DNA from 3 places in the Pseudomonas sp. FP1742 genome. Region 1 is predicted to be linked to each of the others. Evidence: predicted binding sites of a transcription regulator. Region 1 holds the regulator's gene; each other region holds the start of a gene.
What was found. The regulator FliA, encoded in region 1, starts transcription of late flagellar genes. The targets are predictions, from matches to a motif close to CTAAAGTTTNNNNNNNNNNNGCCGNTAA.

Region 1 (7,277 bases):
AGCAAACCTTCCTTGCGGGCGGTCAAACTCCAGTTGACCACGCGATCGATGCCACCGGCCAGGTCCACGCGAGGCGGGAACAGGATCCAGGCGAGAATCTGCATGGCACGCTTGAAGGCACTCATCGGCGATTGCAGCAGCGCGGCACCGATGGTGCCACCGAGTACGATCAGCGCCGCCGGGCCGTTGGCCAGAGCGCCGAGGTGACCGCCTTCAAGGTAGTTGCCGCCGATAATGGCGACAAACGCCATGATGATCCCGATAAGGCTGAGTACATCCATCAGATGCAAGCCTCAACCAGATGCCGACCGATGTCGTCGAGGCTGTACACCGCGTCCGCGAGCTCGGCTTTGACGATGGCCATCGGCATGCCGTAGATCACGCAGCTGGCTTCATCCTGCGCCCAGATCGCACTGCCGCCCTGCTTGAGCAGACGCGCGCCTTCGCGACCGTCAGCGCCCATGCCGGTCAGCACCACCGCCAGAACTTTGTCGCCGTAGGATTTGGCCGCCGAACCGAAGGTGATGTCCACGCACGGCTTGTAGTTCAGACGCTCGTCGCCCGGCAGGATTTTCACCGCGCCACGGCCGTCGATCATCATCTGCTTGCCACCCGGTGCCAGCAGCGCCAGGCCCGGACGCAGGATGTCGCCATCCTCGGCTTCCTTGACGCTGATGCGGCACAGCTTGTCCAGGCGCTCGGCGAAGGCCTTGGTGAAGGCTGCCGGCATGTGCTGGATCAACACGATCGGTGCCGGGAAGTTGGCAGGCAACTGGGTCAGGACCCGTTGCAGTGCAACCGGGCCACCGGTGGAGGTGCCGATGGCGACCAGTTTGTAGGCTTTGCGTTTCGGCGCAGGAGATGACGGAGCTGCTGCATGGGGGCGCGCCGCAATCGGTGCCGGTGCCGGACGCGCAGGCGCGCTGCTGCCGTAGCTGCCAACGCTCGAAGGTGCAGGCGTCGGGGCTGGCGCAGCAACCGGTGCCGGTGGAGTGTAGGCGCTGACACGACGGTTACTGCGCGAGATGCTGAGAATCTTCTCGCACAGCAGTTGCTTGACCTTCTCCGGGTTACGGGAGATGTCTTCGAAATTCTTCGGCAGGAAGTCCACCGCGCCGGCGTCCAGCGCATCGAGGGTGACCCGGGCGCCTTCGTGGGTCAGCGAAGAGAACATCAACACCGGGGTCGGGCAGCGCTGCATGATGTGCCGCACCGCCGTGATGCCATCCATCATCGGCATCTCGTAGTCCATGGTGATCACGTCTGGCTTGAGGGCCAGGGCCTGATCGATCGCCTCTTTTCCGTTGGTCGCCGTACCGACGACCTGGATATTTGAATCCGCTGCAAGAATTTCCGAGACGCGGCGGCGGAAAAACCCCGAATCGTCCACCACCAGGACTTTGACTGCCATAAACACTCCGTTAGACGGGGCGAGGCTCTGGCGCCCCGCTCCCCCAGAATCAAATACGCCGTGCGGCGTAACGCTTGAGCATGCTCGGAACATCGAGAATCAGTGCAATGCGGCCGTCACCGGTGATGGTGGCGCCGGACATGCCCGGGGTTCCCTGGAGCATTTTGCCCAATGGCTTGATGACCACTTCTTCCTGGCCCACCAACTGATCGACGACGAAGCCGATTCGCTGAGTGCCCACCGAAAGGATCACCACATGGCCTTCGCGCTGCTCTTCGTGAGCGGCGGAGCTGACCAGCCAGCGCTTGAGGTAGAACAAGGGCAGCGCCTTGTCCCGCACGATCACCACTTCCTGGCCGTCCACCACGTTGGTGCGCGACAGGTCGAGGTGGAAGATCTCGTTGACGTTCACCAGCGGGAACGCGAACGCCTGGTTGCCGAGCATGACCATCAGCGTCGGCATGATCGCCAGGGTCAACGGGACCTTGATGACGATCTTCGAGCCCTTGCCCTTGGTCGAGTAGATATTGATGGTGCCGTTGAGCTGGGCGATCTTGGTCTTCACCACGTCCATGCCCACGCCACGACCGGACACGTCGGAGATCTCGGTCTTGGTCGAGAAGCCCGGCGCGAAGATCAGGTTGAAGCAATCGGACTCGCTGAGACGGTCCGCCGCATCCTTGTCCATCAAACCTTTTTTCACGGCGATACCGCGCAGGACATCAGCGTCCATGCCCTTGCCGTCATCGGAGATGGACAGCAGGATGTGGTCGCCTTCCTGTTCAGCGGACAGAATCACCTTGCCGCTGCGAGGCTTGCCCATCGCTTCGCGATCAGCCGGCTCTTCGATACCGTGGTCGACCGAGTTGCGCACCAAGTGGACCAACGGGTCGGCCAAAGCCTCGACGAGGTTCTTGTCGAGGTCGGTTTCTTCGCCGACCAGCTCCAGGTTGATCTCTTTCTTGAGCTGGCGAGCCAGGTCGCGAACCAGGCGCGGGAAGCGCCCGAAGACTTTCTTGATCGGCTGCATCCGGGTCTTCATGACCGCGGTTTGCAGGTCGGCCGTGACCACGTCGAGGTTCGACACGGCCTTGGACATGGCTTCGTCGCCGCTGTTGAGGCCCAGCCGGACCAGGCGGTTACGCACCAGTACCAACTCGCCGACCATGTTCATGATTTCGTCCAGACGCGCGGTATCGACCCGCACGGTGGTCTCGGCTTCACTGGCCGGTTTTTCCGCGGGTGGTGCGGCCGGGGCGCGAGCAGGCGCCGGTGCAGCAGCGGCGGCAGGCTTCGGCGCTTCGGCTTTTGGCTCGGGCGCTTTGGCCACGGGCGCTGGCGCCGCAGCCTTGGCAACCGGGGCCGCTACCGAAGAAGCGGCAGAACCGGTGCCCACTTCAGTGAACTTGCCCTTGCCGTGCAATTCGTCGAGCAGCGATTCGAACTCGTGATCGGAGATCAGATCGCTGCCGGCCGCAGCGGCGGTTGGCGCAGCCGGGGTCGGAACCGAAGCAATGGCCGATTCCAGAGCATCGACCGCAAAGGTGCCTTTGCCGTGCAACTGGTCGAGCAGTGCTTCGAACTCGTCGTCGGTGATGTCGGAGCTGTCGCCGGCCGCTTTCGGGGCCGCCGGTGCGGTAGGCGCGGCGGCCACGGCATCGGGGGCGAACTGGCCTTTGCCGTGCAATTGATCGAGCAACGACTCGAACTCGGCGTCGGTGATTTCGTCGCTGGCTGCCGCATCGCCAGTCGGCGCCGGCACTGGAACAACGGCGGGCGCCTCGGCCTGAGCCTTGACGGCGTTCAGCGAGTCCAGCAACTGTTCGAATTCGTTATCGGTGATGTCACCGGATTCACTTTCGGCGGCAGGCTCTTGCACCACGTCAGCGACAGGTGCAGCTTCATCAGCCATTTGCGGCTCGGCCAGACGGGCCAGCGCCGCGAGCAATTCAGGCGTGGCAGCCGTGATCGGGCTGCGTTCGCGGACTTCGCTGAACATGCTGTTCACCGCGTCCAGCGCTTCGAGAACCACGTCCATCAGTTCCGAGTCGACGCGCCGCTCACCCTTGCGCAGGATGTCGAACACGTTCTCGGCGATGTGACAGCACTCCACCAGCTCATTGAGCTGGAGGAAGCCGGCGCCCCCTTTTACAGTGTGAAAACCGCGAAAAATTGCATTGAGCAAGTCCGCATCATCAGGTCGGCTTTCCAGCTCGACCAGTTGCTCGGACAGTTGCTCTAGAATCTCGCCGGCCTCAACCAGGAAATCCTGAAGGATCTCTTCATCGGCGCCGAAGCTCATTAAGGGGGTGCTCCTACAGGTCTAAAAACCCAGAAAACTAAAATCCAAGACTGGATAGCAAATCGTCCACATCGTCCTGACCGGACACAACGTCTTCTCTTTTATCGGCATGAATCTGCGGACCTTCACCCTGAGAGAGATGTTTTTGCGGATCTTTTTCAGCCAGCATCGCTTCACGGTCATGTTCGATACCCGCAAAGCGGTCTACCTGGCTGGCCATGAGTACGAGCTTGAGCAGGTTGCTTTCAACTTCGGTGACCAGTTGGGTCACACGCTTGATCACCTGACCGGTTAGGTCCTGGTAATCCTGGGCCAGCAAAATGTCGTTGAGGTTGCTCGACACGACGCGGTTGTCTTCACTGCTGCGTGTCAGGAAACCGTCGACCCGCCGGGCCAGTTCGCGGAACTCTTCAGCCCCGACTTCGCGACGCATGAACCGCCCCCAATCCGTGCTCAGCGCCTGAGCTTCGTCGCTCAGGCTGTTGATCAGCGGCGTGGCGTTTTCCACCAGGTCCATGGTGCGGTTGGCCGCGGCCTCGGTCAGCTTGACCACATAGGACAGGCGCTCGGTGGCATCCGTGATCTGAGACACTTCCTCGGCTTGCGGCATGTGCGGGTCAATCTGGAAATTGACGATCGCGCTATGCAGCTCGCGGGTGAGCTTGCCTACTTCCTGATACAGGCCGCGGTCACGGGTCTGGTTGAGCTCATGGATCAGTTGCACAGCGTCGCCGAACCTGCCTTTTTCAAGGCTTTCGACCAGTTCGACCGCGTGTTTTTTCAGGGTCGACTCGAAATCGCCCTGTGAAGATTCGTTATGCTCCATAGCTCCCCCGTGCGCAGTACATCAGCCGATGCGTTCGAAAATCTTCTCGATTTTTTCTTTCAACGCCTGGGCTGTGAAGGGTTTGACCACATAGCCGTTAACACCGGCCTGGGCCGCTTCGATGATTTGCTCGCGCTTGGCTTCGGCGGTCACCATCAGCACTGGCAGATGCTTGAGCTTTTCATCGGCGCGCACGTGACGCAGCAGATCGATACCGGTCATGCCCGGCATGTTCCAGTCCGTTACCAGAAAGTCGATGCTCCCGCTGTTGAGAACCGGAATGGCAGTGGTGCCATCGTCAGCCTCGACCGTGTTGGTGAACCCAAGGTCACGCAACAGGTTTTTTATGATCCGCCGCATCGTTGAGAAGTCATCAACGATGAGGATTTTCATGTTCTTGTCCAATTCGACCTCCAAGCAGTCTTAAACGCGCCCAGCACCTGGACGCGCCATTTCAATCAATCCGGCAAAGCACTCAATGACTGTCTGGAGCACAACAGATCGAGACCGGTGCAGTTCAACCCCACACCGGCTCCATTCGCAGTGTCCCCACACTGCCTTCAGCGCGCTCGCCACTCCCCCAAACGCCCCCGCAAACGGGCCGCGCACTGGCTGTGTAACTGGCTGACCCGCGACTCGCTGACCCCCAGGACCTCACCGATTTCCTTGAGATTCAACTCCTCGTCGTAGTACAGCGCCAACACCAGTCGCTCACGCTCCGGCAAATTGGCAATCGCGTCCGCCAGCGCTGCCTGGAAGCGTTCATCTTCCAGATCGCGTGACGGCTCGAGATGAGCACTCGCGCCATCCTCATGCAGCCCTTCGTGTTCGCCGTCCTGCAACAGATCGTCGAAACTGAATAACCGGCTGCCCAGGGTGTCGTTCAAAATCCCGTAATAATCGTCGAGACTCAATTGGAGTTCGGCCGCAACTTCGTGATCTTTAGCGTCACGGCCGGTTTTAGCTTCAATCGAGCGAATCGCGTCGCTGACCATGCGGGTATTGCGGTGGACCGAACGTGGCGCCCAGTCCCCCTTGCGCACTTCATCGAGCATCGCGCCGCGGATTCGAATGCCCGCGTACGTCTCGAAACTCGCGCCTTTGCTGGCGTCGTATTTGGTTGATACTTCAAGCAGGCCGATCATCCCGGCCTGGATCAGGTCTTCGACCTGGACACTGGCCGGCAGACGCGCCAGCAAGTGGTAGGCAATGCGTTTGACCAATGGCGCGTAACGCTCGATCAGCTCGTACTGCGCGTCACGTGCCGACTTCTTGTAGAGGTTGTAACCGCTGGCTGTCATAGCACAGGTCCTGCCGTTTGTTGCACGAGGCGCTCGACGAAAAACTCCAAGTGCCCACGCGGGTTGGCCGGCAGTGGCCAGGTATCGACTTTTTGCGCGATGGCCTTGAACGCCAGGGCGCACTTGGAACGCGGAAAGGCTTCGTAGACCGCACGCTGCTTCTGCACAGCCTTGCGCACGCTTTCGTCGTAAGGCACCGCACCGACGTATTGTAAGGCGACGTCGAGGAAGCGATCCGTGACCTTGGTCAACTTGGCGAACAGGTTGCGCCCTTCCTGCGGGCTCTGCGCCATGTTGGCCAGGACGCGGAAGCGGTTCATGCCGTAATCGCGGTTAAGCAGTTTGATCAGCGCGTAGGCGTCGGTGATCGAGGTCGGCTCATCGCATACCACCAGCAAGACTTCCTGCGCGGCGCGTACGAAGCTGACTACCGAGTCCCCAATGCCCGCGGCGGTGTCGATCACCAATACGTCGAGGTTGTCGCCGATGTCACTGAATGCCTGGATCAGGCCGGCGTGCTGGGCCGGGCTCAGATGAACCATGCTCTGGGTGCCGGACGCGGCCGGGACAATGCGGATTCCGCCAGGCCCCTGCAACAGCACGTCGCGCAGCTCACAGCGGCCTTCGATCACGTCGGCGAGTGTGCGTTTGGGTGTCAGTCCCAACAGAACGTCGACGTTCGCCAGCCCCAGATCGGCATCCAGCAGCATGACGCGCCGGCCGAGCTCAGCTAGAGCCAGGGACAAGTTCACTGACACGTTAGTCTTCCCGACGCCACCTTTGCCGCCGGTCACCGCGATCACCTGTACGGGATGCATGCTGCCCATGTTATTTCTTTACCTTGTCTTACTTAGACGGAGGCCACATTACTGGCTGCGCGTTCACCATCGGAACAATGCATGGCAGACCATCGATGTAGGTACAAAAAATGTTCATTAATACCTCAGCCAACCTGCTTGGTCGGGCTGTGGTAAATATCAGCGAACATGTCAGCCATGGCTTCTTCGCTGGGTTCTTCCTGCATTTGCACGCTAACGGCGCGACTGACCAGTTGATGACGGCGCGGCAGATGCAAATCATCCGGGATCCGCGGACCATCGGTCAGGTAAGCCACCGGCAACTCATGACTGATAGCCAGGCTCAACACCTCGCCAAGACTTGCCGTTTCATCCAGTTTAGTCAGGATGCAGCCGGCGAGGCCGCAGCGTTTGTAACTGTGATAAGCGGCAGTTAGAACCTGTTTCTGGCTGGTGGTTGCCAGAACCAGATAATTTTTTGATTTGATGCCGCGCCCGGCCAGGCTTTCGAGCTGCATGCGCAGGGCCGGATCGCTGGCCTGAAGGCCGGCGGTATCGATCAGCACCACGCGTTTGCGCAGCAATGGTTCCAGCGCCTGCACCAGGGATTGACCCGGGTCGACGTGGGTCACCGACACGT
Region 2 (7,277 bases), 3.3 Mb from region 1:
GGCCAGGCTGCGCACTTCATCGGCGACCACCGCAAAACCACGTCCGGCTTCACCGGCACGGGCCGCTTCGATTGCCGCGTTGAGCGCCAGCAGGTTGGTCTGTTCGGCAATGCCGCGAATCACTTCCAGCACCTTGCCGATGCGCCCGCTGTCTTCTTCCAGACGACGGATGACCGTGGCGGTGTTGGCGATTTCGCCGCGCATTTGGGTGATGGTGTGGATGGTGCCCTGCATGACCTTCTCGCCCTGCTGGGCGGACTGATCGGCTTCGTCGGCCGCACGTGCCGCATCAGCGGCGTGGCGCGCGACTTCTTGCGCGGTGGCGGACATTTCGTTCATCGCCGTGGCCACTTGATCGGTGCGGTTGAACTGCTCGTTGGTGCCGCTGGCCATGAGGCCGGCAATCGATTTCAGCTCACCGCTGGCACTGTCCAGGTCCGACGCGCTGCGCTGCAAGCGGTTGAAGGTTTCGGCGAGAAAATCGCGCAAGGTGTTGGCGGCCCTGGCCAGGTTGCCCAACTCGTCCTGACGGGTGCTGGCCACGCGTTCGGCGAACCGGCCCTGACTGAGTTGCGCCACGTAGTCAATCAGTTTGCGGATCGGCTCCACCAGGTTGCGGTTGACCAGCCACAGACTCAACAGGCCAATCAGCAGACCCGACACCAGCATTACAATGATCCCCAACAACACCGTCTGATCGGCGCTGGCGCTAATCAGCTTCGATTTCTCGGTGGCCTGCTTGCGCAACTCGCTGACCAACTCGCTCATCTGCTCACTGGCGGCACGGTCCACGCCTTTGACCGCGTTGTCGCCAACCGCTGGGTCGGCCCCGGCCGCCACATAGGCATCACGGCCCTTCTGATACGCCGCACCTAATACACGATGCTCCTCACGCAGGCGTTCGATGCGGGTCTTGAGTTGCGGCTCCATACCCTTCTGCCCGGCCAGTTCACCGAGGATGCCCTGCACATTGCGCTGACCGTCCTCGAACTGCTTCCAGTATTTGTCCAGGTCCGCGGGTTGCTTGCCGCGCAGCAGGACGTTTTTCCACTCCTGAACCTGCACTTTGAATTGCAGGTTGGCTTCATCGATCAATTGCGAGGTGTGCAACGGGCCTTCGATCAGGTTCGCGTAGTTCTGGACGCCATTGGACAGAAAGTGAAAGCAGGCCAAAGCGATCAACAACATCGCCAACAGACTGCCACTCAACAGGGCGAGAATTTGTGCTCGAAGAGACTTTTGCAAAGACATCGGGAAGTACTCAAAACAGGAATGAGGCACGCGGATGAAGGCGTGAAAAGTATCCGGACATCCCTGTCTGCCACGTTGGCCCTTGGCCGAAGGCGCGCAAACGTAACCCAAGCGTGATCGGCGTTCCAGAGCGGTTCTTGAGGAAAATCCGACCATCGGTATCGCAATCGTTTGCGTACACCTTGCCGTCACAAAACCGTCATGAGCGCTTGCAATGATGGGGCTCAAGTGAACCTGTGAAACCCGCGACAGGCGCCTCCTCGCAGCGAGACTTCATGAACCACAGCATTGACCAACGCCATCGCGATTCCGACCTGTTCGGCCTGCTTTACGGTTTCAGTTTTCGCCCCGGCGAGCGCGGTCGCGAGATCGATTCGGCCAAGGCACTGCACTGCCTGCAACAACCGGACGACAGTGATGAGTTTCTCTGGCTGCACCTGAACCTGGCCCATGCGGCGTGCGAGCGCTGGATGAAAAGCCATCTGGAATTGCCCGACGAGTTTTTCGAAGCCTTGCACGAGGGGTCCCGTTCGACGCGCATCGAGCATGTCGATTCGGCGTTGCTGGCGGTGGTCAACGACGTGGTGTTCAACCTCAGCAGCATGGTTTCCTCGGATGTCTCGACACTGTGGGTCTGCGCCCGCAGTCGGCTGATCATCAGCGCGCGCCTGCAACCGCTGCACTCGGTGGACAAGCTGCGCTCTTCGGTGAAGGCCGGGGAATGCTTTCGCTCACCGCTGGAACTGCTGGTGCATTTGCTGCGCGATCAGGGCGAAGTGCTGACACAGATCGTGCGCAAGACCAGCCTCAGTGTCGATCAGATCGAAGATGAATTGCTGTCGTCGCGCCTGTCCACCAACCGCGCCGAACTGGGCGCCAACCGCCGGGTGCTGGTGCGCCTGCAACGGTTGCTGGCGCTGGAGCCCGGCTCGTTGCTGCGCCTGCTCAATCGCCCGCCGCAATGGTTGCAGAAGGAGGACGTCAAGGAGCTGCGCAAATCCACCGAGGAGTTTGCGCTGATCATCAACGACCTCACAGCCCTCGGTGAGCGGATCAAGCTGTTGCAGGAAGAAATCGCCGCCAACCTCAACGAACAGAGCAACCGCACGCTGTTCACCCTGACCGTGGTCACGGTGCTGGCGCTGCCGATCAACATCATCGCCGGTTTCTTCGGCATGAACGTCGGCGGGGTGCCGCTTGCCGGAGATCCGGAAGGCTTCTGGATTCTGGTGGCGCTGGTGGCGACGTTTACCCTGATTGCCGGGCGCTGGGCGTTTCGCAAGCGGCGCGATTATTAAGCAAAGTACCAGGGCCTTATCCCAATCCTGTGGCGAGGGGGCTTGCCCCCGTTGGGCTGCGCAGCGGCCCCTATCCGGTTTATTCATTCAAACCGCATTTTCTGGTTTTACGACTGCTTCGCAGCCGAACGGGAGCAAGCTCCCTCGCCACAGGTGTTTGCCTGCCTTAGCATCCGGCATTACAAAAAAACCAAACACTGACCCAGCGCAGCCTCACTGTAATATTTAGCAACGATCATGGCCGATACTCCTTCTCTGCTCAGGATTATCCGGCATGGCTACGCCTTCCTTCACTGCCGCTTCCCAGGCGCCCGCCAGTAGCGCCAGGCCGCAGTTCGATAAAAAACCCGGCCTGCTCACCTTCGTGATGTTCTTTGCCGTGCTGGGCAGCGGGCTGTTGTTCACCGCCTACAGCCTGATGCACGACATGAGCGAACTCGGCACGGTGGTCACCACCTGGACGCCGTTTCTGCTGTTGGGCGTCGCCCTGTTGATTGCCTTGGGCTTTGAGTTCGTCAACGGTTTTCACGACACCGCCAACGCCGTGGCGACGGTGATTTACACCCACTCCCTGCCGCCGAATTTCGCCGTGGCCTGGTCCGGGTTCTTCAACTTTCTGGGGGTGTTGCTGTCCAGCGGCGCGGTGGCGTTCGGCATCATCGCCCTGTTGCCGGTGGAGCTGATTCTGCAGGTCGGATCCTCCGCCGGTTTCGCGATGATCTTCGCCCTGTTGATCGCCGCCATTCTGTGGAACCTCGGCACCTGGTGGCTGGGTTTGCCGGCTTCTTCATCGCACACCCTGATCGGCTCGATCATCGGTGTCGGCGTGGCCAATGCCTTGATGCACGGTCGCGACGGCACCAGTGGCGTGGACTGGGCCCAGGCGACCAAGGTCGGTTACGCGTTGCTGCTGTCGCCGCTGATCGGCTTCGCGTTTGCCGCGCTGTTGCTGCTGGCGTTGCGCGTCTTCGTCAAAAATCGCGCACTGTACAAGGCGCCCAAGGGTGATACCCCGCCACCGTGGTGGATTCGCGGCATGTTGATTCTGACCTGCACCGGCGTGTCGTTCGCCCACGGTTCCAACGACGGCCAGAAAGGCATGGGCCTGATCATGCTGATTCTGGTGGGCACGCTGCCGATGGCGTATGCATTGAACCGCACCATGCCGGCGGATCAGGCCTTGCAGTTCGCGGCCGTGGCCGAAGTCACCCAGCAAGCCCTGATGAAAAACACGCCGCTGCCCGCGCCGGCCGATCCACGCCCGGTGCTGACCGAATACATGCACAGCAAGCAAGCCACCCCGCAACTGATCCCCGCCCTCGCCGCGCTGGCGGGCCACATCGGTAACGAAGTGAAGGGTTATGGATCGCTGTCGAAAGTCCCGGCCGAAGCGATGGGCAACGTGCGCAACGACATGTACCTGACCAGCGAAACCATTCGCCTGATGGACAAGAACAAGGTCGGCAACTTCGACGCCGACACCACCGGCAAGCTGCAATTGTTCAAGCAACAGATCGACAACGCCACGCGCTTCATTCCGCTGTGGGTGAAGATCGCGGTGGCCATCGCCCTGGGGCTGGGCACCATGGTCGGCTGGAAGCGCATCGTCGTGACGGTCGGCGAGAAAATCGGCAAGACACACCTGACCTACGCCCAGGGCGCCTCGGCGGAAACCGTGGCGATGCTGACCATCGGCGCCGCCGACATGTTCGGCCTGCCGGTGTCGACCACCCATGTGTTGTCTTCTGGCGTGGCCGGGACCATGGTTGCCAACGGTGGCGGCTTGCAGATGAAGACCATCCGCAACCTGCTGATGGCCTGGGTGTTGACCCTGCCGGCGGCGATTGTGTTGTCGGGCAGTTTGTACTGGTTGTTCACCAAGCTGTTCTGAAACACCGCGACATCCTGTGGGAGCGGGCTTGCTCGCGAAAGCTGACTGACAGTCAACATCATCGTTGAATGTAATACCGCTTTCGCGGGCAAGCCCGCTCCCACAGGTTATGCGTTGTGGTTCAGGTCATTGCGATTGCTTTCAACCCTCGCAAGCCCTGCGCACCAACAGCCGCTCACGCACCACGTCGTAGCCCCAGTGGTACACGTAGGTGTATGGCAGGAAAAACAGCAGCACGCCGATATCCAGCAGGAACGCCTGCCACAGGCTGATCTTCAACCACCAGGCAATCAACGGCACGCCGAACGCGACCAGCCCACCTTCGAACAGCAGCGCATGCACCACCCGCACCCAGGCGTTACGCACCAGGGCAAAGCGCTTGAGCAAGCGGTCGAACACACCGTTGAAGACCACGTTCCAGGCCAGGGCAAGGGCGGCAATCGCCATCGTGGCCACGCCCATTTCCAGCATGGGCTTGTCCATGACCCAGGCCAGTAGCGGGGTACAGATCAATATCGCCAGCAGTTCGAAACCGATGGCCTGGAGAATTCGTTCAGTGATGGATTTGTTGGCATTCATGGCCAGGCTCCCTGAGTGACTGTGGTTGCCATGATCTGTCCTCACACCGATACTTCATAACCAATAACCATCGATCAAGGCGATAGTTCATGGCCTCCCACGAAGTGCTGCTGGCGTTTGTCCAGGCCGCGACCCAAGGCTCGTTTTCCGCTGCGGCGCGCAAGCTCGGGCGCAGTCAGTCGACCATCAGCGCCGCCGTGGCGAGCCTGGAAATCGACCTGAATCTTGCCCTCTTCGACCGCAGCAGCCGCAAGCCGAGTCTGACCCCGGCCGGGCACGTCATGCTGCAACGGGCCGAGGAGATTCTGGCCGCCACCAGTCGTCTGGAAATGACCGCCAGCCAGCTGTCCCAAGGCGTCGAGCCGAAGCTGACGGTGGCGATTTCCGACACTTACCAGTCTGACCGTTTCGAAGCCGCGCTCAGTGCTTTCGAGCAACGTTACCCGGACCTGGAACTCGAATGCCTGATCGCCGAATGCGACGACCTGGTGGCACTGGTGCAACGCGGCCGCGCGCATATCGCCTTTGCCGAGATGCAGGACAGCTATCCGCCGGACCTGGTCAGTTCGACGGTGGACGAGCGCACGGAAATCGCCCTGTTCGTGTCCCATGCGCACCCTCTGGCGATGCTGAGTGACATCGATCAGGACGTGCTGCAACAACACCGCGAGCTGCGTCTGGCGACGATCGTCAATCCGTATGAAAGCCGCGCGAAGGGGCGCGTCTGGTCGGCGCCGAGTTACTTGATGCTGCTGGAAATGGCTCAGGGCGGGTTCGGCTGGGCGCCGTTGCCGCGCTGGCTGGTAGGGCGGTTCGGGGCTGGTTCGTTGGTGGAGTTGAAGGTACGCGGCTGGCCGAAACCGGTGTACGTCGATGCGCTGTGGTCGCGTTTGCACCCGCCGGGGCCGGCGGGGAGTTGGTTGCTTTGCAAGATGCTGGAATAGCGGTGCTGCCCTTCGCGAGCAAGCCCGCTCCCACATGGGTTCTATGTCGGGCACATATTTTATGTACACCAGCGACCCAATGTGGGAGCGGGCTTGCTCGCGAAGACGCCAGCCACCGCACCGCACATCCATGATCACTCCAACGCCCGAAGCCGCCCCTCGATAAACCGCCGCTCCGGCACCTGCTGCGTCAACTCCAGCGCCCGCTGATACGCCGCCCGCGCCTCTTCCACCCTCCCCAACTGCCGGCAAAACTCTGCCCGCGCCGAGTGTGCCAGGTGGTAATCCAGCAACTCGCCCCGGGCCAGAATCCCTTCGATCAACGTCAGCCCGGCCTGCGGCCCATCGCGTCTGGCCAGCGCCGCCGCGCGGTTGAGTTCGATCACCGGTGAGGGCACGACCCGCAGCAGCACGTCATACAGACCGACAATCTGCGGCCAGTCCGTTTCCGCCGCCGTGGGCGCTTCGGCATGCACCGCGGCAATCGCCGCTTGCAGGCAATATGGCCCGAAGCGTCGAGTCGCCAGTGCTCGCTCCACTAGCGCAATGCCTTCGCGCATCAGCTCGGCGTTCCACAACGAGCGGTCCTGTTCATCCAGCACAATCAGCTCACCGCTCAATGAGGTCCTGGCCGGGCGTCGGGACTCATGCAACAACATCAACGCCAGCAGCCCCATCACCTCGGGTTCGGGCAACAACTCCATCAACAACCGACCAAGACGAATCGCTTCGCGCGTCAGGTCTTCACGGGTCAGCTCGCTACCGACAGATGCCGAATACCCTTCGTTGAACACCAGATAAATCACCCGCAGCACGCTGTCGAGACGCTCGGGCAGTTCCGTCAGGGTGGGCACTTGGTAGGGGATTTTCGCGTCACGAATCTTCGCCTTGGCCCGCACGATGCGCTGGGCAATGGTGGCCGGCGCCGAGAGAAAGGCCCGGGCGATTTCTTCGGTGGTTAGGTCGCAGACTTCGCGCAGGGTCAACGGCACCTGCGCGTCCGCCGCCAATGCCGGGTGACAACAGGTGAAGATCAGGCGCAGGCGATCGTCTTCCACATCTTCATCACTCCAGTCAGCCTGCTCCAGCGCTTCCAGTTGAGCGATCAACATCGGCCGGGACGCGTTGAAACGCGTGCGCCGACGCAGCACATCGATGGCCTTGAAGCGCCCGGTGGACACCAGCCAGGTGCGTGGATTGTCCGGCACACCGTCGCGCTGCCAGCGCTCGACCGCGACGAAGAACGCTTCGTGCAGCGCCTCTTCGGCGAGGTCGAAATCGCCGAGCAAGCGGATCAGGGTCGCCAGAATCCGC
Region 3 (7,277 bases), 1.8 Mb from region 1:
CATTCATCCAGCCCAACCCGCAATTTCGTCCGGCATCGGGCGCGCATCCGGTGATCCTGATTGGCGCCGGTACCGGCATAGGTCCCTTGGCCGGTTTTATTCGCAACAACAAGGCCCGACACCCCATGCATTTATATTGGGGCGGGCGCAATCCGGCCTCGGACTTTCTTTACGAATCGGAGCTCAACCGTTACCTGGCGGACCGACGCCTCACGGCATTGCGCGCCGCCTTCTCCCAGGTCATGGACGGCAGCTACGTGCAAGACCGGCTGATCGGCGATGCACTGGTCTTGCGTCGGCTGATTGAGAAAGGCGCCCAGGTGTTGGTGTGTGGCGGTCGCGAAATGGCTAAGGGCGTGATGCAGGCCCTGGATGACGTGTTGGCGCCGATTAACCTGAGTGTGCTGACCCTCAAGGCACAAGGACGCTACCGTGAAGATGTCTACTGACTTGCAACGCTACAGCCTGAATGGCGAGACCATGGGCACCCGTTACACCGCCCTGTTCTATGCGCAAGCCGGGATCGATACCGACCCAATCGACCACAGCCTGGCCCGCGCCGTGGCCCGGGTGGACCAGCAAATGTCCACCTGGAAACCTGACTCCGATCTCAACCGCCTCAACGCCGCCCCCGAGCAGGAGTGGGTGTCCGTGCCCAAGGAGCTGGCCATGGTGCTGTCTGCCGCGCTGCGTGTCAGTCAGCAATCCAGCGGCGCCTTCGACATCGCCATCGGCGATCTGGTGGACGCCTGGGGGTTTGGCCCCGGCGAACAGACCATCACGGAGCAGGTGCTGGACACGATGCCACCGCGAGCTCGCCTGCACGCCAGCTCGGCGCTGGTCATTGACCCGCAACGTAATCAGGTACGCAAACGAGCGCCACTGAACCTCAACCTGAACGGTATCGCCAAGGGTTTTGGTGTCGATGAGCTGGCCCGCTGCCTGGAGGGCTTTGGCATCACTCGTTATCTGGTCGGCATCGACGGCGAGATGCGTGCCCGTGGCGTCAAACCTGATGCGCAACCCTGGGTCGTGGCCATTGAAAAACCCTGCCGGGGCGTGCGTGAAGTCATGGGGGTGATGGAACTCGGCGACGCCGCCATCGCTACATCCGGGGACTACCGACACTGGGTCGATGTGAGGGGGCAGTCCTATGCCCACACCATGAACCCGACAACCGGCGCACCGCTGTGCAACGCGCTCGCGGCCGTCAGCGTGGTGGCGACCTCGTGCGTGCTCGCCGACGCCTGGGCCACGGCGCTGTTGGTGCTGGGTGAAATTGAAGGCCCACGCCTGGCACAAGAGCGCGGCATGGACGCTTTGTTCGTGCTGCGCGACGGTGAACAATTCAAGGAAATATCCATTGTCGGTGGCCAACTGCAGGCGCAGATTGAATGCGCTGAAGGGCTACTCGAAGCCTGGACGAGTTGACCCGCCCCAACGCATTATAATTTTAATGAATACTTATAATAAAAAACCGCCTATTACTGCAGCGCCTCGCTAGCCATAAGTCGAATACTGCCCCCATGAGCTGAACCTTATAGTGCACATTGCAAAAACCACCTCACAATAAAATCAATACCCGGTATTTTAAATGTCACTAAGAAAATCCCCCATAAAAACGCTTCCGATAACTGAAGAACTATTGCAGTTACTCCAGGCCATTGATCAGGCGCACACCTCATGGAGATCTACTGTCAATCATCTGGACGCGGCATGTGATGAGGTGTGGCTCGCTCGAATGTGGGAGGTTGAAAACCTCGAAAGCCAATACAGAGCATGTCAAGACCAGTTGTTCCTTTATCTAAAACAAGCGATCCGGCTTTGAATCGTCCACCACCGCCCTGCTCTATTTTCCGGGGTTTGCGCCATAAATACGGGCTAACCAGAACCAATCGACCGTGAACATTCGACTAAAGCACAAGGCAACATTTTTGGCGCCCGAAAACACCCTTAGTTTGGGAGCGGACATCTCTGGCAACGTCCGACAGGCTGGGGAGCTGTATCCTTTCAGTCACGCTACAACCATATAACTCATACATCCCAGTATTTTTTACGAATGACCCTAATTGTCATCCAGAACACTTTGGCAACCACTTTAGAGTTAAAGCATTGCGGTCCATGGTCGACATTCAGAGCGCCATGATCAATCAACCTGCATTACTGCCTGGAGTTTTTATGTTCGGCTGGATCAGCAATATCCGTGTCAGCGCTAAATTAAGCGTGGGGTTCGGCCTGGTACTAGGGCTTGCATTGTTACTGGCCGCCACCGGCTGGTACGCAATTGTTACATTGACCGACCGCGGGCTTAAGATTGAAAAAATTGCTCGAATCAGTGATTACACCAAAGACTTGCGAATCATTCGTTTACGCATAGGTACAAACCCTCAATCGGATGCCTATCAACCGCTGCAGATAACCCTGGATAACCTGGCAGCCCACCTGCACAGTATCAAGGAACATTTCACTTCCCCCTTCGATCAAGACTTGATTCAACAGCAGGACAACTCGGTCAAGGAGTACGGACAACTGCTGCATGACCTGACGCGGCCTGACACTGACCAGGCGCCAACGTTTAAACGTATGGGGCAGTTGGGCGATCTGTTGCTCGACACGACGCAAAAACTCATCGAGTCGCAAAATGCCAAACGCGACGCCGATGCCGCGTCCGCCAAGGCCCTGCTGGGTCTTGTCGCGGCCTTGGCTCTGCTGCTGGGCACACTCGCAGCGTGGGTCATCACACGACAAATCGTTCATCCGCTGCAGCACACGCTCCAGGCGGTGAACCGTATTGCCAGGGGTGATTTGAGTGAGCAAGTGCAGGTCAACCGGCGTGATGAGTTAGGCCAACTGCAATCAGGTCTTCAGCAGATGATGCTCAACCTTCATGAGCTGATCGACGGCATTCGATCCGGCGTCATCCAGGTTGCCAGCGCTGCCGAACAGCTATCGGCGGTCACCGAGCAAACGACGGCAGGTGTCAACAACCAGAAAGCCGAAACCGATCATGTCGCCACCGCAATGAACGAGATGACCGCTACCGTGCAAAACGTCGCACGCAATGCCGAAGAAGCTTCTGCTGCCGCATCCATCGCCGATCAGCAAGCCTGCGAAGGAGAGCAGATCGTGGGTGAAGCCATTGCGCAGATCAAGCGCTTGGCGCAAGAGCTCAACCAGTCGGCAGACGCTGTGCGCCATCTCCAGGAACAAAGCGATAAAATCGGCGGCGTACTGGATGTGATCAAGGCAGTGGCCCAACAAACCAACCTGCTGGCGCTGAATGCGGCCATTGAAGCAGCTCGCGCCGGAGAAGCCGGTCGTGGTTTTGCGGTGGTGGCAGACGAGGTGCGTAATCTCGCCTTACGCACCCAGCGCTCCACCGAAGAAATTGAAACGCTGGTAGCCGGAGTCCAAAGCGGCACTCATGCCGTTGCCTCAGGCATGGAAAGCAGCCTGCTGCTGAGCGAAAGCAGCGTGGAATTTACCCATCGCGCTGTTGACGCCCTGGAGAACATCACAAGTAAGGTCTCAATCATTCAGGCGATGAATCAGCAGATTGCCACGGCGGCGGAGCAACAAAGCGCAGTCACCGAGGAAATCAATCGCAGCGTGATCAACGTTCGCGACATCTCCGAGCAGACGGCAAGCACCTGCGAAGAAACCGCGTCTTCGAGTACCGAACTTGCACGGCTGGGCCATGAACTGGAAAGGTTGGTAGGACGCTTCAAAGTCTAGACTTAAAAGCCAGCCATAATGTTTACACACTGCTGTAAAGCCATCAGAGAGCAGGCGACACCCTCACAAACGTCGATAATGCTTGGTACCAGCTCAGCGCAGCCACGATTTATCCATGAATGAAACACCCCATCGGCTGCATCCAGCCTTTGGGGTGCCAGTCATCAAGCCCTCAAGAGCGCCCTACGGAACCTGTGACCGGTAGATTCCCCAGCAGCTTGAGCCCGGTACTCTTCACGAAAGTGTCATAGTCCATCGGTCTCTCGATACGGGTTTCAGCGTTGGGCAGTACGTAGGCCCAGGCACGCTTGGACGATGCGTCGTAAACCAGTTTGAACAGACGGGTCGGTACCCAGACCTTGTTGTCGCCGATGGTGGCGTGGCCCGAGTCAAAGAGCGGGCCGGTAAAGACAAACACATTACCATCGGCTCGCTTGGCAAACTTTCTGACATCGGACTCGACCTTGCTCCAGATCTTCCGGTTGTTGGTTGGGTCTTGCGGCACCATGTTCGACAGCGCAAACGATTGGGCCATTGCATTGGGGCTCGGTGCATCGGCTGCCGGGGATTGATGGCCACGGTCCACGGCCGGATGTTGGCTACGGTAGTCGCTCAACTCTGCCCGCCCGCTCTTGGGGATGCGCGGGTCCGGGTAGAACTGGTTGGTGCGCTCCTCCCCTTTGGCATCCTGCAGCTGGGCGGCATTGAGGCGTTCGACCACTACCAGCGGCGTCTTGCTGGTTTGCGAGTACAGCACCGCAAAGTTATCGGAACACAGGGCCAGAGGTTTCATTGTGGCAGGCACTGTGGCCATGTTGATCGGTTTCGCAGCCGGAAACAGATCTGCGCAGCCGTCAAACGATGCCTGTTTCTGTTTGTTTGAATAGAGCTCCAGAGCCGCGTTCTGGCTGATCGAGCCCGAGTGGGAGGTTTGTTGCTGATGCTGGGTCGGTGGCTTGAGGTAATCCAGCAGACTGCGGGCTTGTGCCCCGGTCGAGAGCAAAACAAGGGCCGATAGCCCAACTGCAATTTTGCGTAGGTGCATGCTTTAAATCTTCGAATTGGATTGAGGGGTCAACGTACGGCGAGTCCCGATTCACGGGACCAGGTTAAGGCGGTTGCTGATTAAACTGCGGCAAGCATGCTTCACTGTCCTTGATCAAATGCTGATGCGGGCCCGGTCGGTTCCGAGAAGTACGACTACTGACAGTCGTGCGGGGGTTATTGACCATTACAAGTCACATTAGTGCTGAGCAGCGTTTACATTCGACTTGCCAATGCGCGTGCGCGAGCAAATCGCTCAGTCACACCCGGGCTCAAGCCAGCAGCTCGGTAATCCATCGGGCCTGCCGGGCGACGTCCTGCACCTTCTCTTCAGGCAAGGCCTGCCGCGCCCGGGCGAAGTTGCTCAACGTCTTCTGCTTCTGACGCAGCATGCGCTGCCACTTGGACAGGAACGCCGGGCTGCGGGCCTGCATCTGCAGCGGGCCGAAGTACAGCTCCTCGGCGGTGTACGTCACCGGCCCGGCACGCTCGGCGACGATGATTTCGTAGTCGAAGCGGTTTTCCCGCAGCAGTTCCTCGCAGAGGATGCGGTAACCATTTTCCATCAGCCATTGGCGCAGTGGCTGCTCGCCGCCGTTGGGCTGCAGGATCAGGCGCTCCTGGCCGCTCAGGTGCGCCTTGCCGCTGTCGAGGATGTCGCGAATCGTCTCGCCGCCCATGCCGCAGATGCTGATCGCCGTGATCCCGTCGCCCGGCTCGATCGCCGCCAGGCCATTGGCCAGGCGCACGGTGATCCGCTGGTCCAGGCCGTTCTCGCGCACGGTGCGTTCGGCCGAGCGGAACGGCGTCAACGCCACCTCGCCGGCCACCGCCGCCGCGATGGCACCACGGCGCATCAACGCCACCGGCAGGTAGCCGTGATCCGAGCCGATATCGGCCAGGCACGCCCCTGCGGGTACATGCGCCGCCACACGCTCCAGGCGCATGGACAATGTCTGTTCGTTCAACTGCAACCCCTTTCTCACCACGAACGTCCGGCATCTTTGGCCGGATCGGGGCGCGATTCTGTCGCGCAACGCCGTGCATTTCAAATTTCCTCGACCAGGGCCATGGCTCGCCCCGTACCTACCGCTCGCGCAGCAGAGCCGGTCGGCAGGATTTACCGTTCACAATCAGCCGGTTGAGAAATGAAAGCAGATGCATCTCGGGACCAGAAAGCAGAAACTCGGCGGCACGGCCCTACGGAAGCATTCGAATGACAGTCAAATAGCGCCGCCAAGTGTGCGGGAATGGCCGCATCGCACAATGATCAAAGACGTTCTACCAGGAAAGGGAGCCATCTTATGAAGCCCGTCAGAATTCGTACCCTGCAAAGTACTGATGCTGAGGCGTTACTGATATTTGAATTGGATAATCGCGAGTGGTTTGAGCGCCACATCGACGCGCGCGGTTCTGAGTTTTACTCGATACAGGGTGTCACCGATCACATTGCGGCTTATTTATCTGGTTTTGCCGCCGGAACCTGGCATCCATTTGTCATCGAAGATCCCGCTGGAAATATAGTGGGTCGAGCGAACCTGAAAGGCATCGACAGGTCCGAACGGTCGGCAGAAGTCGGCTATCGGATTGCTCAAGGCGCTTGCGGACAGGGACTGGCAACGTTCGCGGTGAGGCATCTGATCCAGCAGGCGCAGTTGCATTGGAACCTTAAACAACTGGTTGCCGACGTATACGCTGGAAATATCGGTTCGGCAAAAGTACTCGAACGGTGTGGCTTCTTGATCGAACAAACTCAGCAAGAAGGAACAGTGCAGGATTATCGATTTAGCCTGACGATTTAGATGAGTGAATGATTGGCCTGCATGCGTCAGCAGCCAAGTCCCTGGCCCCCACTCTGATCACTGCTGCGTGTTGGAAACGCGTAGTGATGCCGAGCGTTTCCCTCATCGCTCCTCGGCGAATGCATCCTTGATAAATGCCTCCAGCTCTTTTTCTTCAAGCAGTTCAATAGAAAAATGCCCAAAGCGTTTCGGCAACCAGAGTATGCGTGTGCCACTTGGCGACTGGAGATTATCGCGAGACAGCGGCTTGCCGTTTTCGTTTTCCGGCTGGACTCCGGCGTCGATCAATTCATCGTAGGCGGTTTCGATGTCCGGTGTGGAATAGCAATGCCGGTAAATTGTGCCTTCGCCGTTGGCGTCCATCAGCGCCTTGAGATTTCCGGTAAACGGTTGCACCAGCATGAGACGCTCCGTCCCAAACATGACGATCGCATAACGCACATGCAAACCGTCGCGCTGCCAATCAAGTGTCTTTGAAATTTTGGCGCTGAAGACACGGGCGTAATACCTGCACGCCTCCTCGAGGTTTTCCACGAGAACGTCTACGTGGCTGAACTTTAGTTGCAATTGCCTCACCTTTTTCAGATATGCGATGTTGAAATGTATCAGTTCCTGCGCGCCACCCCGAACGTGCGCATGATCGAAGCAGGCTTGGGTATCCGGATCTTGCCATTGCCAGCCGTGCGTGCCGAATTG

Region 2: the regulator FliA is predicted to act here: its motif matches at 1,366-1,393, upstream of PSH64_RS23205 (methyl-accepting chemotaxis protein).
Region 3: the regulator FliA is predicted to act here: its motif matches at 2,105-2,132, upstream of PSH64_RS15920 (methyl-accepting chemotaxis protein).

Annotation. Positions count from the first base shown of each region.
Region 1 covers NZ_CP117460.1:1,759,402-1,766,678, reverse strand. The annotation lists gene PSH64_RS07910 (flagellar motor protein) at 1-281, opposite strand, end outside; gene PSH64_RS07905 (chemotaxis response regulator protein-glutamate methylesterase) at 281-1,411, opposite strand; gene PSH64_RS07900 (chemotaxis protein CheA) at 1,461-3,713, opposite strand; gene PSH64_RS07895 (protein phosphatase CheZ) at 3,751-4,539, opposite strand; gene PSH64_RS07890 (chemotaxis response regulator CheY) at 4,561-4,932, opposite strand; gene fliA (RNA polymerase sigma factor FliA) at 5,100-5,840, opposite strand; gene fleN (flagellar synthesis regulator FleN) at 5,837-6,667, opposite strand; gene flhF (flagellar biosynthesis protein FlhF) at 6,784-7,277, opposite strand, start outside.
Region 2 covers NZ_CP117460.1:5,129,915-5,137,191, forward strand. The annotation lists gene PSH64_RS23205 (methyl-accepting chemotaxis protein) at 1-1,251, opposite strand, end outside; gene PSH64_RS23210 (transporter) at 1,527-2,549, shown strand; gene PSH64_RS23215 (inorganic phosphate transporter) at 2,824-4,440, shown strand; gene PSH64_RS23220 (multidrug/biocide efflux PACE transporter) at 4,582-5,019, opposite strand; gene PSH64_RS23225 (LysR family transcriptional regulator) at 5,109-5,963, shown strand; gene PSH64_RS23230 (RNA polymerase sigma factor) at 6,098-7,277, opposite strand, start outside.
Region 3 covers NZ_CP117460.1:3,587,638-3,594,914, forward strand. The annotation lists gene PSH64_RS15910 (PepSY domain-containing protein) at 1-449, shown strand, start outside; gene PSH64_RS15915 (FAD:protein FMN transferase) at 439-1,431, shown strand; gene PSH64_RS15920 (methyl-accepting chemotaxis protein) at 2,179-3,735, shown strand; gene PSH64_RS15925 (DNA/RNA non-specific endonuclease) at 3,908-4,780, opposite strand; gene PSH64_RS15930 (class I SAM-dependent methyltransferase) at 5,052-5,747, opposite strand; gene PSH64_RS15935 (GNAT family N-acetyltransferase) at 6,084-6,581, shown strand; gene PSH64_RS15940 (VOC family protein) at 6,684-7,148, opposite strand.